2 regions of the Mesorhizobium sp. M4B.F.Ca.ET.017.02.2.1 genome follow, and region 1 is predicted to be linked to the other one. Evidence: riboswitches for the same ligand, from Rfam matches in the RefSeq annotation. Region 1 holds a riboswitch; the other holds the start of a gene.
What was found. A riboswitch is a leader RNA that binds a small molecule or an ion and turns the genes downstream of it on or off. The one in region 1 is predicted to bind cobalamin.
Positions count from the first base shown of each region.

Region 2: linked by a shared signal. The riboswitch ahead of EN738_RS26165 (DUF1636 family protein) and the one ahead of EN738_RS19445 (CbtB domain-containing protein) in region 1 are both predicted to bind cobalamin.

Region 1 covers NZ_RZOF01000164.1:1,922-12,975, forward strand. Annotated here, with positions in the region: gene cobO (cob(I)yrinic acid a,c-diamide adenosyltransferase) at 1-364, opposite strand, end outside; gene cobU (bifunctional adenosylcobinamide kinase/adenosylcobinamide-phosphate guanylyltransferase) at 366-881, opposite strand; gene EN738_RS19440 (CbtA family protein) at 874-1,671, opposite strand; gene EN738_RS19445 (CbtB domain-containing protein) at 1,687-1,866, opposite strand; cobalamin riboswitch at 1,903-2,097, opposite strand; gene EN738_RS19450 (gamma-glutamylcyclotransferase) at 2,162-2,854, opposite strand; gene EN738_RS19455 (aromatic ring-hydroxylating dioxygenase subunit alpha) at 2,987-4,165, shown strand; gene EN738_RS19460 (DUF1624 domain-containing protein) at 4,377-5,378, shown strand; gene EN738_RS19465 (isoprenylcysteine carboxylmethyltransferase family protein) at 5,375-5,851, shown strand; gene EN738_RS19470 (ROK family transcriptional regulator) at 5,893-7,071, opposite strand; gene EN738_RS19475 (ABC transporter substrate-binding protein) at 7,187-8,458, shown strand; gene EN738_RS19480 (sugar ABC transporter permease) at 8,524-9,411, shown strand; gene EN738_RS19485 (carbohydrate ABC transporter permease) at 9,411-10,262, shown strand; partial or broken gene EN738_RS19490 (ABC transporter ATP-binding protein) at 10,330-11,054, shown strand, end outside.
Region 2 covers NZ_RZOF01000285.1:4,032-7,786, reverse strand. Annotated here, with positions in the region: partial or broken gene EN738_RS26175 (cobaltochelatase subunit CobN) at 1-141, opposite strand, end outside; gene cobW (cobalamin biosynthesis protein CobW) at 159-1,196, opposite strand; gene EN738_RS26165 (DUF1636 family protein) at 1,199-1,627, opposite strand; cobalamin riboswitch at 1,664-1,870, opposite strand; gene EN738_RS26160 (DUF6348 family protein) at 2,179-2,622, opposite strand; gene EN738_RS26155 (winged helix-turn-helix domain-containing protein) at 2,677-3,755, opposite strand, start outside.

The sequences.
Region 1 (11,054 bases):
CCAGTGCTTTTGCCCAGGCGGCCTCGGCGGCGGCGATATCGCGCTTCAGGTCCTGCGTCTCCCAGGTGAAGCCCTCGCCCATCGCATGCCAGACGACGCGGTCGCCGAAGGCGGCGAAGGCGTCCTTCTCGCCGGTATGCCATTTGCCCTTGATGAACTGCACGACGCCGACGCGCCTGCCGTAGCCGAGCATCCTGAGCGCCAGCCCGAAGGCGGCCGTGGTCTTGCCCTTGCCCGGGCCGGTGTTGACGATCAGCAGCCCCTTCTCGATCGTCTTTGCCGCCACCTCGGCATCCTGCACAGCCTTGCGCTTGGCCATCTTGGCGCGGTGGCGCTCGGCATCCTTGTCATCGGTCTCAGTCATCTCACTTCACCTTCAGCGGCAGACCGGCCACCATCAGCAGCACCGTATTGGCGACGGCGGCGACCTGCTGGTTGAGCCGGCCGGCCGCATCGCGAAACCGCCTCGCCAGCGCATTGTCGGGCACGATGCCCAGGCCGACCTCGTTGGACACCACGAACCACGGCCCGCGCGGCCGCGATAGAACATCCACAAGCCGCCGGCATTCCGCATCGAGGTCGCGCTCGGCCAGCATATGATTGGTCAGCCACAGAGTCAGGCAGTCGATCAAGACGGGTTGGTGGTCAGGCAGCGCCTCGATCGCGGCGGCAAGATCGAGCGGCGCGTCGACCGTCGCCCAGCCCTCGCCGCGACGCGCCCGATGCAGCGCGATGCGCTCGCGCATCTCATCGTCATAGGCTTCCGCGGTGGCGATGTAAGCCCATGGCGAGGGACTCGCCGTCACCAGGGTTTCGGCATGCGCACTCTTGCCGGAGCGCGCACCGCCGATGATGAAGGTCAGTCCCCTGCGATCAGGCAAAGCTGTCGCGCAGGCTGGTGGCCGTGCCGGTGAAGCGGCCGCGCACCACGCCGACGGCAGCGCCCAGCACCAGCCAGAACACCAGGTCGGTGACCGTCACCGCCACCACGAACTGGTGATGCAGGCCTTCGGGAATCGGCGTCTCGAAGCTTTCCGGCTGCGGCGCGCCGACGATGTGCGGCGCGACGATCAGGGCCACGGCCAGGATCGCCAGCGGCAGCGACTTGCGGAAAGCGATCAGGCCGAGTCCGGCGGCGGTCGCGACCGCTGTCGCCGTCCACCAGATCTGGCGCGGCAGGAGTTCGGCGGCCGGCATCGCCGGCAGTTCCGGCGGCAGGCCGAGGCCCGGCGCCAGCGTGAACACGGCAAAGCCGGCGAGACCCCAGAACACGCCCTGGCGCCAGTTGCCGATACCACCGGCGAATTCCGAAACCGCGACCAGGATCAGCGCGAAGCCGATGCCGGTGACGATGTTGGCGACGACGTTGAAGGCGAAACGCTCGAAGCCGTCGGCCGGTGCCCAGCCCTCGTCTTCCGCTGGCGCGGCCGCTTCGGCCGGAGCCGGCGCGGAACTCATGGCATTTCCGGCCGGAGCGGCGGAGCTCATGGCGTCGCCGGTCTCGGCAGGCGCCGCGGCATGATCATGATGATGGCCGCCGCCGGCCTGTTCGTAGACTTCCGCCTTGAGGATCAGCGGCACGGTTGCATAGGCCTGCAGGCAAGCGAGAACGACGCCGGCCACGAGCCCTGCAATCGCCGCGATGAACACGACGTTGCGAAACAGGTTCATGATGTCAGGCCCTTGTCAGTGGCAGGGAAACGCCATCGAGTGGCGGTAGTCGTGAGCTGCGTTGTGGACCGCATCGAGATGCGAGAAGCCGACAAAGCCGACGACGAAAATGCCGAGCAACGCGGCCATGGCCAGCTGCATGAAGCGCGACTGCGAGGAGACGGAGGTGCCGAGGGAGACGGAAGCGGTCGTCATGTCTTGTCCTTTCGCCCTCCACCCGAGGGCATAGAATTCAACGTTTCTGTCGCCGGCAGGTCTCCTGGCTCGCGGATCAGCGCCCTTCCCCACCTTCCCGAGGATTTTCCTCAGTGGTCTTGGAGAGGACTACCGCACACAGTTGCGGGGGCAGCCACGGCATTGGACGAATTCGCCCTCACCGCATTCCCTCTTGGCTCCAAAAACGGAACCGACGACGGCAGGACTATAGGCAGAATCGTCGCGCCCGGCAAACCAAATTCCGGCGGCCACCAGCGCAAATGCGCCACCGGGCCTAGCTGTCCGACGCGGCAATCCGCTCGGCAACCAGATGCTGCAGCCGCCACAGATGGCGGTCATGGATGCCGCGCTGCTCGAGGTTCTTCACCGTGTTGTAAAGATAGTCTGCGCCCGATCCCCAGTGCCCGCAGGATGTCGCCAGCCTTTCGACCACCTCTTTTTCCTCAAGCGGGCCGGCATAGGTTGTGCCCTTGCGGTTGATGACGAAGGCCAGTGCCCGCAACGTGCCGCCGTCGCTCGAAAGGTTGAGCAGGCGCGGATGGTAGCTGGTCGGCTTCAGTGTCACTTCGCGCCGCAGAACCTTGTCGAGCTGCTGGCGCCGGTCGGCGTCGCCAAGCCTGAAGGCGACGCCCTTGCACTGCCCGCCCCGGTCCAGCGCCATCATCAGGCCAGGCTGCTCCCTGGTGCCGCGCCAGCGCGTCATCTTCATGCAGAAGGACCTGTGCCAGCCGCGCGGGACCGCAACCCGTTCCTCGACATGATCGATCTCGGGCTTCCAGATCAGCGAGCCGTAGCCGAACAGCCAGAGCGGTTCGCTGCCAGGCAGCTCAGCCTCGAGCGTGTCCAGCATCGCTTCATAGTCGGCATCGTCCAGATGCATCGCGTTGGGATCAGGCCCGCTGTCCTCGACGACGCGAAAGCAGCGCGCGACCAGCTCCTCGGTGAGCGACATTGTCCTTGGCGGCATGAACTGTCCCTGGGCACCCGACTTGTGAAGCGCCGACCTTAGGGGCGGCGATTGCGTGCCACAATGGCCACGGCGCGAGCGATTGACAAACATCCTGGCCGGGTGTCGGCTGGACCATTCAGGGAGCCGCCTATGCAGCCCAAACCGAGCGACGACCTCTACACCGGCCTGACCAGGCTTGAGCCGACCCTGCCCTCGTCGGCCTATTGGGATGCCGGGGCTTACGGTCGTGACCTCGACGCGATCTGGTACAAAAGCTGGCTGCTGGTCTGCCGCGAGGCCGACCTTGCCCAGCCGCTGGCTTTCAGGACATTCCGCGTCGGCACGCAGGAGATCGTGGTGCTGCGCGACGAGGCCGGCGAATTGCGCGCCTTCCACAACACCTGCCGGCATCGCGGCTCGCAGCTTTGCCAGGAGAGCGAGGGAAGGCTGAAGGCCAGGCTGCTGACCTGCCCCTACCACGCCTGGTCCTATTCGCTGCGCGGCGACCTCGTGCGCGTGCCGTCGAAGTCGCTGCCCGAAGGCTTCGACAAGGCCGACTATCCGCTCTATGGCGTGGCGCTGTCGGTGTGGCGCGGCTTCGTCTTCATCAACCTCGCCGGAGATGCCGCCGGCTCGGCGGAAGCCTCCTTCGACCGGGCTTCCGGCAATCTCGCCAACTGGCCGCTGGAGACGCTGGTCACCGGCCATGCGCTGCGCAAGGTGATGAACTGCAACTGGAAGATCTTTTGGGAGAACTTCAACGAGTGCCTGCATTGCCCCGGCGTCCACAAGGACCTGTCGCGGCTGGTGCCGATCTATGGCCGAGGCCTGATGGCGAGGCACGACGATCCCGAATGCGCGCGCCACGCCGACAATGACGCGCCGGAATTCTCCGGCGGCCTGCGCGCCGGCGCCGAGACCTGGTCGCGCGACGGCCACGTGCACGGTCCGGTGTTTGCCGGCCTGACGCCGGCCGAATGCGCCGCCGGCCAGACCTACGCCACGAGCCTGCCGTCGATGTTCATCGTCGGCCATGTCGACTATGTCCGCACCGTACGGCTGGTGCCGCTCGGCCCGGAGCAGACTGAACTGTCGGCCGAATGGCTGTTCCCGGCCGAAGCGCTCGCCTCGCCGGAAGCCGACATCGACAACATCGTCGCCTTCGGCAGGCAGGTGCTGGAAGAGGACGCGGCGATCTGCGAGGTCAACCAGAAGGGCCTGCGTTCGATGCGCCACAAGGCCGGCGTGCTGATGCCGGAGGAATACGACCTGCACCGTTTCCACGAATGGGTGCGCGCGCGGTATCAGGCATTTTCGCCCAAACCCTAGAGCGACTTCGGCAGACGCCGTCAGGTGACAAAGCCACGGCCGCCGCCAGCAGCCCGCCCGTGGCGAACGCTGAACCCAGGCTCGGCCACCCCTCGAACCGCCCGGAGGAAAACGGCGGGCAGATTGATGCATGCCACAGCAGTCCCGCCTTCTTTTGTCTGGTTGAACCATGATAGTCGTTTGGCATCACTGAATCGGAATGCGAGACACGATGAGCCTTCAAACGCCGGCCGAACCTGTTCAGGACACGCCGAAGCAAGGACGCATCGTCGCCATCGACATCGTGCGCGGCTTGGCCCTGCTGGCCATGGCGAGCTACCATTTCACCTGGGACCTCGAGAATTTCGGCTACACCGATCCCGGCCTCACCGCCTTCGGCTGGTGGAAGATCTACGCGCGCTGCATCGCCTCGACCTTCCTGTTCCTGGTCGGCGTCAGCCTGTTCCTCGCCCATGGAAGGAAGATCCGCTGGCCGGGCTTCTGGAAGCGCTTCGCCATGGTCGCCGTGGCGGCGCTGGCCATATCGTTGATCACCCGCATCGCCACGCCCGATGGCTTCATCTTCTTCGGCATATTGCACGAGATCGCGCTCGCCTCTCTGCTCGGCCTCGCCTTCCTGCGATTGCCCTCGCTGGTGACGATCGCCGTCGCGGCGCTTGTGATCGCCGCCCCGCTCTATCTGCGCTCGCAAGCCTTCGACCATCCGGCGCTGTGGTGGGTCGGCCTGTCGGCGACCAATCCGCGCTCCAACGACTACGTGCCGCTCTTCCCATGGTTCGGCGCCGTGCTGCTGGGCATTGCCGCGGCGAAACTTGCCTCCACGTCCGGCCTGCTCGCCCGGCTGGCGAAGCTGGCGCCCGGCCGCTGGTCGAACCCGCTGGTCTTCATCGGCCGCCACAGCCTCGCCTTCTATCTGATCCACCAGCCGCTGCTGTTCGGTTCGGTCTGGCTGTTTTCGCAGGTGATGCCGGCGGCGCCGCTGGACCAGGACGCCAGCTTCCTCAGATCCTGCCAGATATCCTGCGAGCAGCAGCGCGACAGCAAATTCTGTACGAGCTATTGTGGCTGCATGCTTGATACGCTGCAGGGCGAAGGGACGCTGGACAGGCTCTACGACGGCGACCAGACACCGGAGTTCAAGGCGCATCTCGCCGATCTCGCCGGCGCCTGCACGGCGAGCACTGACGACGCGACGGAGGGAGGACAGCAATGACCGACAGTCAGCCGAAACCCGGGCTCATCCCGTGGCCGCCGCTGATCTATGTCATTGCCATCGCCGCCAGCGTCGTGCTTGGCCTCTTCTTTCCGCTGCCGTGGATCGGCGACCTGTTGGGCGACCTTATGTTTGCCGCCGGCTGGGTGGCGCTGTTCTTCGTCGCCGCGCTCTGGTTCACGGCGATCCGCGTCATGCTGCGGGCGAGGACGACCTTCAATCCCAACGCGGTGCCCGACCATCTCGTCACTTCGGGTCCGTTCTCGATCACCCGCAACCCGATGTACCTCGCCAACACGCTGCTGTTGATCGGCGTCGCCTTCATCACCGGGATCGCCTGGTTCCTGCTGTTTGCCTTCATCGCCGCCTTCGCCACGCAGAAGCTGGCGATCGAGAAGGAGGAGAAGGTGTTGGCGGCGAAATTCGGCAAGAAATACCGCGACTACGCCAAGCGGGTGCGGCGCTGGATTTGAGCCTCGCGGGCAAGCGCCGCCAGACTTGATCGGGTCCTCGTTTACATGACCGCCCTGGTCTCCCCAGGCCTGCTTTCGAAATCGAAAAGCCTCTGGGTAGCCAATGCGGCAGCGCCACGCGCCCAGGAATCGTCGGCCCAGTCAGGCGTGATCGGCGGCGGGTTCCACATCGCATAGCGCTTCAACGCGTCGCGCATCGGCTCGAACAGATAGTCGCCGAAGCTGACCGCTTCACCGCCGCCGACGATGACCTCCGGATCAATGATGTTGCAGAAGCCGCCAAGGAACCGGCCTATGCCTTCGCCGGCTTCGCGCAGGATCTCCACGGCGGTCTCGTCACCGGCCTGGGCCGCTTCGAACATGTCATGGCGGGAGGCCTCGCCCGGCAGGCCTTTCGCTTCACGCCACCGCCTCACCAGGGCCGGCTCCGAGAAGAAGGTCTGCAGGCAGCCGCGCCGGCCGCATTCGCATTGTGGCCCGTTCGGATTGTAGATGGAGTGCCCCATCTTGCCCGCGGCACCGCTTGCGCCGTGATGCACGGCCCCGTCGATCACCACGGCGCAGCTGATGCCGGCTCCGATCGCCAACGCGCCGACCGTGCGATGATGCCGGCCGAGGCCGAACAATTGCTGCGCCAGCGCGAAAGCATTGGTGTCGTCGTCAGCCCAGACCGGCACATGCACGAGTTCGGCGAGCATGGCCGCGATTGGTACGTCGATCCAGTTGAACCGGTGGCTGAGCCGGCAAACGCCATTGTCGATGACACCTGGCACCGCGATGCCTATGCCGCTTAGCTGCGCGCCGCTCGGCGCCTTGCGGTCCGCTAGCAATTCCTTGACGGCGGCCGCGCAGGCCTCGACCGTACTTTGAGGCGACGGGTCGGGCACCGCCACCTGCCTGGAGACAAGCGGGGTCGTCGCAAGATCGGTCAGCACGCAATCGATGGCGCCGGCCTTCAGCTTGAGCCCTACGACCAGGCGGCCCGCATAATTTATACTGATCGGGATAGGCCGCCTCCCTGGCGCCCCCAGGCTGGCTTCTCCCTCGACGAGGATGTTCTCGTCCAAGAGCTCGGAGACCACGAAGGTCACCGCAGCCGGGCTCAGACCGCTGCGCGTCGCCATGTCTGCCCTGCTCATCGGTCCGTCGGCGCGGATCATGTTCAGGATCAATCGTCGGTTCATGGCGCGCGATGTCTGCTGATCACCCTTGAGTTTCATTTCTTGCCTCATTATTAATTTTGTAAATTAACTATTGACCGACTTCATATGCATACGCTACGACTTGCCCCGGTTCAATCGGAATCCGGCTGCTCTCAGGGAGGAGAAAATAGCCATGGCCATCGACGTCACGACTCTGTCCACGACAAGGCGCCGTTTCCTGAAGGGCACCGGCGCAGCCCTCGCCGCTTCCGCCGCAAGCGGGCTTTGCTTGCCGGCCCTGGCGCAGGCGCAGGAAATCACCATCATCTCCAACCTCAGCAATGTCGGGCAACGCGACATCCTGCACAGGCTGGCGGCCGAATACGAGGCGAAATCCGGCGCCAAGGTCACCATCAACAACATGGATCACGAGGCGCACAAGACCGCGATCCGCAGCTATCTCGTCGTCGGCGCCCCCGATATCTGCTTCTGGTTCTCCGGCAACCGCATGAAGGCGTTCGTCAACAAGGGCCTGTTCGACGACATCTCCGATCTGTTTGCCCGCGAGAACTACAGGAGCGTGCTCGGCGCCACGACCAGCGCCGTCACTGTCGGCGACAAGCAGTATGGCCTGCCGATGGGCGGCCTGCTCTGGGGCCTGTTCTACCGCAAGGACGTCTTTGCCGAACACAACTGGACCCCGCCGAAGACCTGGACCGACCTTCTCGCCTTCGGCGAGGCCGCGAAATCCGCTGGCATGATCCCGATGAGCATGGGCACCAAGGAGCTTTGGCCCGCAGGTGGCTGGTTCGACCACATGAACCTGCGCATCAACGGTCTCGACAAGCACATCGCGCTGATGGACGGCAAGGTCCAGTACACCGATCCGATGCTGACGCCCGTCTTCGACAAATGGAACGATCTGATCAAGGCCGGTTTCTTCTCGCCCAACCACAGTTCCTTCGGCTGGGAACAGGCAGGTGCGGCGCTGGCGCAAAAGAAGGCGGCCATGCTGGACCTCGGCGGTTTCGTCAGATCCGCCTTCCCGGAGGCCGACGTTCCGCAACTCGCCTATGCGCCGTTTCCCGAAGTCGTCCCCGGCGTCGCCCGGTATGAGGATTTCTCCGTCAACTCCATTCACGTGCCTGCCAACGCCAAGAACAAGCAAGGCGCGCGCGACTTCCTCGCCTATTTCTACAAGCCGGAGAACCTGGGCGCCTTCCTCGCCGCCGAGGGAGCCATCCCGCCGCGCAACGACTGCCCGCCCAGCAAGGATCCGCTGGTCAACGCCGCGGTCGAGGAACTGAAGAAGGTGGTCGGCACGTCGCAATATTACGATCGCGACACGGATCCGGACATGGCCCAGGAAGGCATGACCGGGCTCCAGGAATTCATGGTCAAGCCCGAACGGCGCGAGCAGATCCTCGAGCGGCTGGAAAAGACCCGCAAGAGAATCTTCGGTTAGTCCTCCCGGACCTGACGGGCCGCCGCCTCTCCCGGCGGTCCCGTCTCTCTTTTGGATGAATTCCCATGCCCCGCTTCTGGCGCAGAAATCGTCATTGGATGACACCGGCACTTCTCCTTCTGCCGCCGGGTCTCATCCTGTTCAGCCTGGTGATTCTTGCCGCCTCCTTCGAGACGGTCTGGATTTCGCTGCACGACTGGGACGGTATCGGCGCGAAGACCTGGGTCGGCCTCGCCAACTATGTCGAGCTGGCCGAAGACCCGCAATTCTACGTCTCGCTCAAGAACAATATCATCTGGCTGCTGATCTTCATGCTGGCGCCGCCGATCGGCCTCGCGCTGGCGCTGATCGTCAACCAGCAGATCGGCGGCATGCGCATCCTGAAATCGCTGTTCTTTGTCCCGCTGGTGCTGGCCACGGTGACCGTGGGCGTCGTTTTCGGTTGGGTCTACGATCCGACCTATGGTTTGCTGCAATTGATCTTCGGCCTGTTCGGCGGCACCGCGCCGGCGCTGCTTTCCGACGAGAATTTCGCCACCTTCGCGGTGGCCACCGCCGGTCTGTGGCCGCAGATCGCCTTCTGCATGGTGCTGTTCCTGGCCGGCCTGAACAACCTCAACGAGGACCTGATCGGCGCCGGACGCGTCGACGGCGCGCGCGGCTGGCGCATGCTGCGCCATGTGGTCCTGCCGCAACTGTCGCAGGTCGGCTTCATCGCCATCGCGGTCACGGTGATCGGCGCGCTGCGCTCCTTCGACATGGTCGCGGTCATGACCACCGGCGGCCCGTATGGCTCGTCGACGGTGCTCGCCTACCAGATGTACGAGGAATCGATCTTTTCCTATCGCTTCGGCTACGGCGCAGCGATCGCCACGGTTCTCTTCGCCATCATGATCGTCTTCATCGCCTGGTACCTGCGAGGCCTCATCAAGGCCGAACGGAGCAATGCCTGATGTATCCCCGCCCGATCCCTGAAGACGCCAAGCTCCAGCGTGCGCTCTATGTCGGCGGCGTGACCCTGGTCGTCGCGCTGTGGCTGTTGCCGCTCTTCGCCGTGATGCTGACGTCGATCCGCTCCAACGAAGAGCTGATGGCGGGCAACTATTGGGGCTGGCCGCAGAAATTCAGCCTGATCGAGAATTACACGGCGGTCTTCGAACAGACCGCGATGCTGCGCTTCTTCCTCAACAGCCTGCTGATCACCGTTCCCTCGGTGATCGGCGTGCTGATCCTGTCGACGTTGACCGGCTTCGTCCTGTCCCGCTATCCGTTCCGCGGTTCAAACCTCATTTTCGCATTGTTTGTCGGCGGCAATTTTCTGCCGGCCCAGATCATGATGATCCCGGTGCGTGATCTGATGGTGAGGCTCGGCCTCTACGACACCGTCTACGCCCTGATCGTCTTCCACATCGCCTTCCAGACCGGCTTTGCGACGCTTTTCATGCGCAACTTCATCGCCGCCTTGCCCGGCGAATTGTTCCAGGCCGCGCGCGCCGAAGGGGCTTCGCCCTTCCAGGTGCTGCGTCATGTGGTGGTTCCGCTGGTGCGGCCCGCACTGGCGGCGCTCGCCATCCTCACCTTCACCTTCATCTGGAACGACTATTTCTGGGCGATCGTGCTGACCCAGAGCGACGCGGTCAAACCCGTAACTGCCGGGCTCAACAATCTGCGCGGCGAGTGGACGTCGGCCTGGAACATCATTTCGGCGGCAACGATCTTCGTCGCCCTGCCGCCGGTCGTCATGTTCTTCCTGATGCAGAAGCACTTCATCAGCGGCCTCACCATGGGGGCGGTCAAGGGATGATCTTCGCTTCAGGATTTCAGGTCGGACCATACGGACGCAACCGGCAGACACGGAAAGGCGCCTCGCGATGAGCAGCGTGGAATTGCGCAAGGTCGACAAGCACTACGCCGGCTATCATGCCCTGAAGGCGATCGACCTGAAGATCGAAAAGGGCGAATTCGTCGTCATGGTCGGGCCTTCGGGCTGCGGAAAGTCGACCTTGCTGAAGACAATCGCCGGGCTTGAGACCATCAATTCCGGCCAGGTCGTGATCAACGGCCACGATGTCACCCGGGAAGAACCCGGCGATCGCGGCATCGCCATGGTGTTCCAGTCCTACGCGCTTTACCCGCACATGACCGTGGCGGAAAACATGGGCTTCGGCTTGCGGATGGCGAAGCGGCCAAAGGCGGAGATCGATGCCGCCGTCAAGCGCGCCGCCAAAATCCTTCGCCTTGAGGAGCAGCTCGACAAACGACCCAAGCAATTGTCCGGCGGGCAGCGCCAGCGTGTCGCGATCGGCCGCGCCATCACCCGCTCGCCGGAGGTGTTTCTGTTCGACGAACCGCTGTCGAACCTCGACGCAGCGCTGCGTACGCAGATGCGGGTGGAGCTTTCGAGCCTGCATGCCCAGCTCGGCTCCACCATGGTCTACGTCACCCACGACCAGATCGAAGCCATGACCATGGCGGACCGGATCGTGGTGCTGAACAAAGGGCAGGTCGAGCAGGTCGGCTCCCCTCTCGAGCTCTACGCCAACCCGGCCAACATCTTCGTCGCCGGCTTTCTCGGCGCGCCGCGCATGAACTTCAT
Region 2 (3,755 bases), on a different contig from region 1:
GTCGGCCTTCCACGCCGCAGCCAGTCCGGAAAGATCGCTGTCGGTGAAGGACAGCGCCACCACATCCGCAGGCGTCTGCCTGAGATCGACAGGCTCGGCGAGATCGTCGAGCGAGGCGGATGTGGTGGTGAGGATGTGCATGGCGGTTCGGGTTTGCCTCAGCCGGCGAGGATACGCTCGATCGCCGGGCGGTTCAGCCCCTTCAGGCCGATGACGACGAGGCGCGAGCGGCGATCGTCCTCGGCCGTCCACGCGCGGTCGTAGTAATGGTTGACACGTGGCCCGACGGCCTGCAGCAAAAGCCGCATCGGCTTGCCGCCGACCTCGACGAATCCCTTCACGCGCAGCACATTCTCCTGTTCGGCAGCGGTGGCGACGCGTTGTGCCAGTTCATCCGGATTGGCGATCGACGGGATGTCGATGACGAAGGAGTCAAAATCGTCATGCTCGTGGTCGAGCTCGTCATCGTGATGGGTCTTGCGGTTCTCGATGTCGTCCTCGACGGCGAGGCCAAGGCCGAGCAGCACGGACGGGTCGACCTTGCCCTGGGCGGTCGGCACGACCTTGACGGCGCGAGCCACATGCTCGCCGATGACGGCGTTGGCGCGCGCCGAGCCGGCGGCGTCCATCAGATCGCTCTTCGACAGGATGATCAGGTCGGCGCAGGCGATCTGGTCCTCGAACACTTCTTCGACCGGATCGTCATGGTCGAGCGAGTCATCCGCCGCGCGCTGTGCCTGCAGCGCGTCCATGTCGGAAGCGACGCGGCCGTCTGCCAGGGCCGGGCCGTCGACCACGGCAATGACGCCATCGACAGTGACGCGGCTCTTCACGCTCGGCCACTGGAAGGCCTGGACCAGCGGCTTCGGCAGCGCGAGGCCTGAGGTTTCGATCAGGATGTGATCGACCTTCGGCGTCCGCGACAGGATCTGGTCGAGCGCCGGCACGAAATCGTCGGCGACGGTGCAGCAGATGCAGCCATTGGCCAGTTCGACGATGTTTTCCTCCGGGCAGGCATCGACGCCGCAGCCCTTGAGGATTTCGCCGTCGATGCCGACATCGCCGAACTCGTTGACGATGATCGCCAGCCGCTTGCCTTTGGCGTTCTCGAGCAGGTTGCGGATCAGCGTCGTCTTTCCGGCGCCCAGGAAGCCGGTAACGACGGTGCAGGGAACACGGGAGACGGATGCGGTCATGGTCAGTCCTTCAGCAGGTCGAGGGGAGGGATGCGGGCAACAAGGCCGCGCTTCAGGGAATCGGGCCGGCCGCGCCACGGGATGAGGCCGTCGGTCGAGGTGGCGAAGAGCTTTGCGCCAGCAACGAGGTCGGCGCCGCTGGTCGCTGTCAGGTCGCCGAAGACGTAGCTCCAGCAGCCATCGCGCAGAAGTGCCGCGCTCAGTCGGCGCTTGCAATTGCCGAGGCATTCGACGGTGCGGATGTTGATCTTTTCGCCGGAAGCCGCCCGGCGCGTGTCCTCGGCAAGCAGCGCGCCGGCGCGCGGATGGGCATCGGAACCGGTCTCGTCGCGGCAGGACGAGCAGACGATGACGGTCACGCCGGCCGGACCATCGTCGTCGCCGGACGGTATGTCCGCTCTATCAGCCGGAAAACTGCTGTCGCGCTCCAAATCAGGCTCCTTGCCCGGAAACCCGCCGGGCGATCGGATTCTTTTCTCGCAGACGGCAGGTCTCCTGGCTCGCGGGTCATCGCCTTGGTTAGCCGCCTTCCCGGGGAACATCCCAGTGGCTTTCGGCCTTGGCTCTTCGCTTACAGTTGCGGGGACAGCCGCGGATTTGGGCATTTTTCCCGCACCGCATTCCCTCTTGGCTCCTCCTTTTGCCGGGAGGAGACCGTCTGGCCATGGATTTAGGCTTCTGCGGGCAGATGTGTCAACGCGCGGCTACGACATGGCTATGTCGGTCAGAGGCTGTCATGTGCCGCCAATCGGCAGGGCCAGGATAACTTGCCGGACTGCTTGATAACCATCGCCGTGGTCCCAGTCATGGCTGAGGGCTAGGTCCTGTCCTTCTTGCCAAACCTTATTATCCAGAAGGACCTCGGTGCAAATAAGCTCGCCTTTCAAGGCTGCAAAAAAGGTGCGTACAAAGTGACTGCCAGGGGAAACGGAAGCTGTGAACAGCTTTTCCAGCTTGGCGTAGAACGTTGGATAACCCCGGTTCAGCGAATTAAGCTCGGTGGTGGCCTGGGAAATGACCTGTCCACCATAGATTTTCCAGCGAACATTCTTTTGCCAGATCTTCCAACTGGGATGCTTTGCTGCCAAACCTCTACTTCGGCCTGCATGTTGTCGCAGACATGATCAGCCAGTCCCTCGATCGCCACGTGGAAAACGCCACGAAGAAATTTTTCAAACGCCTGATTTAATTCTTGTTCTCGCGTGTCACCGAAGCCAGCAAAGGATTCAATGACCGGCTGAACATCAAGCAGTGGGGAAAAAATGTAGATTTCGAGGACCAGCCGGCCAGCTTCCGCCTCGAATACCTCAGCCTCAAACCGAAGTTGCCTCGACTGTAGCAGAACGTCCTGATCTCTACGCACTGCATCGATCCCATGCGCAATCAATGCGCCATGGATCATGTCGAGCACTTTGTCCGATGCCATTGCACAACCTACGAGGTTTGTTGGAGCGTGTATGACAGAGGCTGCAGGGGTTGGCTATCTTATCTCGCCAGCCAGCGCCGGCCCCAAATCGCCGGCCGGCGTCACTTCGATGCGCTCAAGCCCAAGCCAGCCCTGCATCTGCTTCAATTCCTCGAAGAGTTCACCGGCCGTTTCGGGCGGAGCGCCGGCCTCGGCATAGGCGGCATGGACGCGCAGCACGCTAGCCGGGCGATCGGCCCTCAGATCGACGCGGGCGACGATCCGGTCGCCGAGCAGGAAGGGCAGCACGTAGTAGCCGTATTGGCGCTTTTCGGCCGGCGTGTAGATCTCGATGCGGTAGCGGAAGTCGAAGAGCTTTTCGGTGCGGGTGCGTTCGAAAACGACGGGATCGAACGGCGCGAGCAGGGCGCGCGCCTCGATCTTGCGCGGGATGCGGGCGTCCTTGTGGAGATAGGCCGGCTTGTCCCAGCCTTCGACCCGCATCGGCAGCAGATCGCCCGTCTCGACCAGTTCCTCGATGCGGTCCTTCGTGTCGCCGGGCGCCAGACGAAAATAGTCGCGCAGGTCGCTGTAGGTGGCGATGCCGTGCGCGCGGGCTGAAATGCGCAGCAATTCGCGATGCGCGTCCTCGACGGAGGGAACCGGCAGGTCGAGCACGGCCTGCGGCAGCACGCGCTCCGGCAAATCGTAGTAGCGCTCGAAGCCGCGCCGGTAGGCGGTGGTGATGCGGCCGGCCCAAAACAGCCACTCGAAGGCGTGCTTGGCCGCGCTCCAGCCCCACCAGCCGCCATTGCCCTTGTGGCCTTCTATGTCGGAGGCGGCGATCGGCCCGCGTTCGGCGACCTCGTTGTAGATCTCGTCAATCATCTGGCGCTGCTCACGGCCCCATTTCGCGAGGCCGAGATACATTTCCTCGCCCTGTTCGGCGCGCTGCATGCGCCAGCGCAGCAGCGGCCAGGTCTCGACCGGCAGGAAGGAGGCCTCATGCGCCCAATATTCAAAGACGGTGCGCCTGCGCGTGAGCGCGGCGTTGTCGAGCAGGGAAAGCGGGTAGGGGCCGAGGCGCGAATAGAGCGGCATATAGTGGGCGCGCACCACGGCGCTGACGGAATCGATCTGCAGCAGGCCGGTGC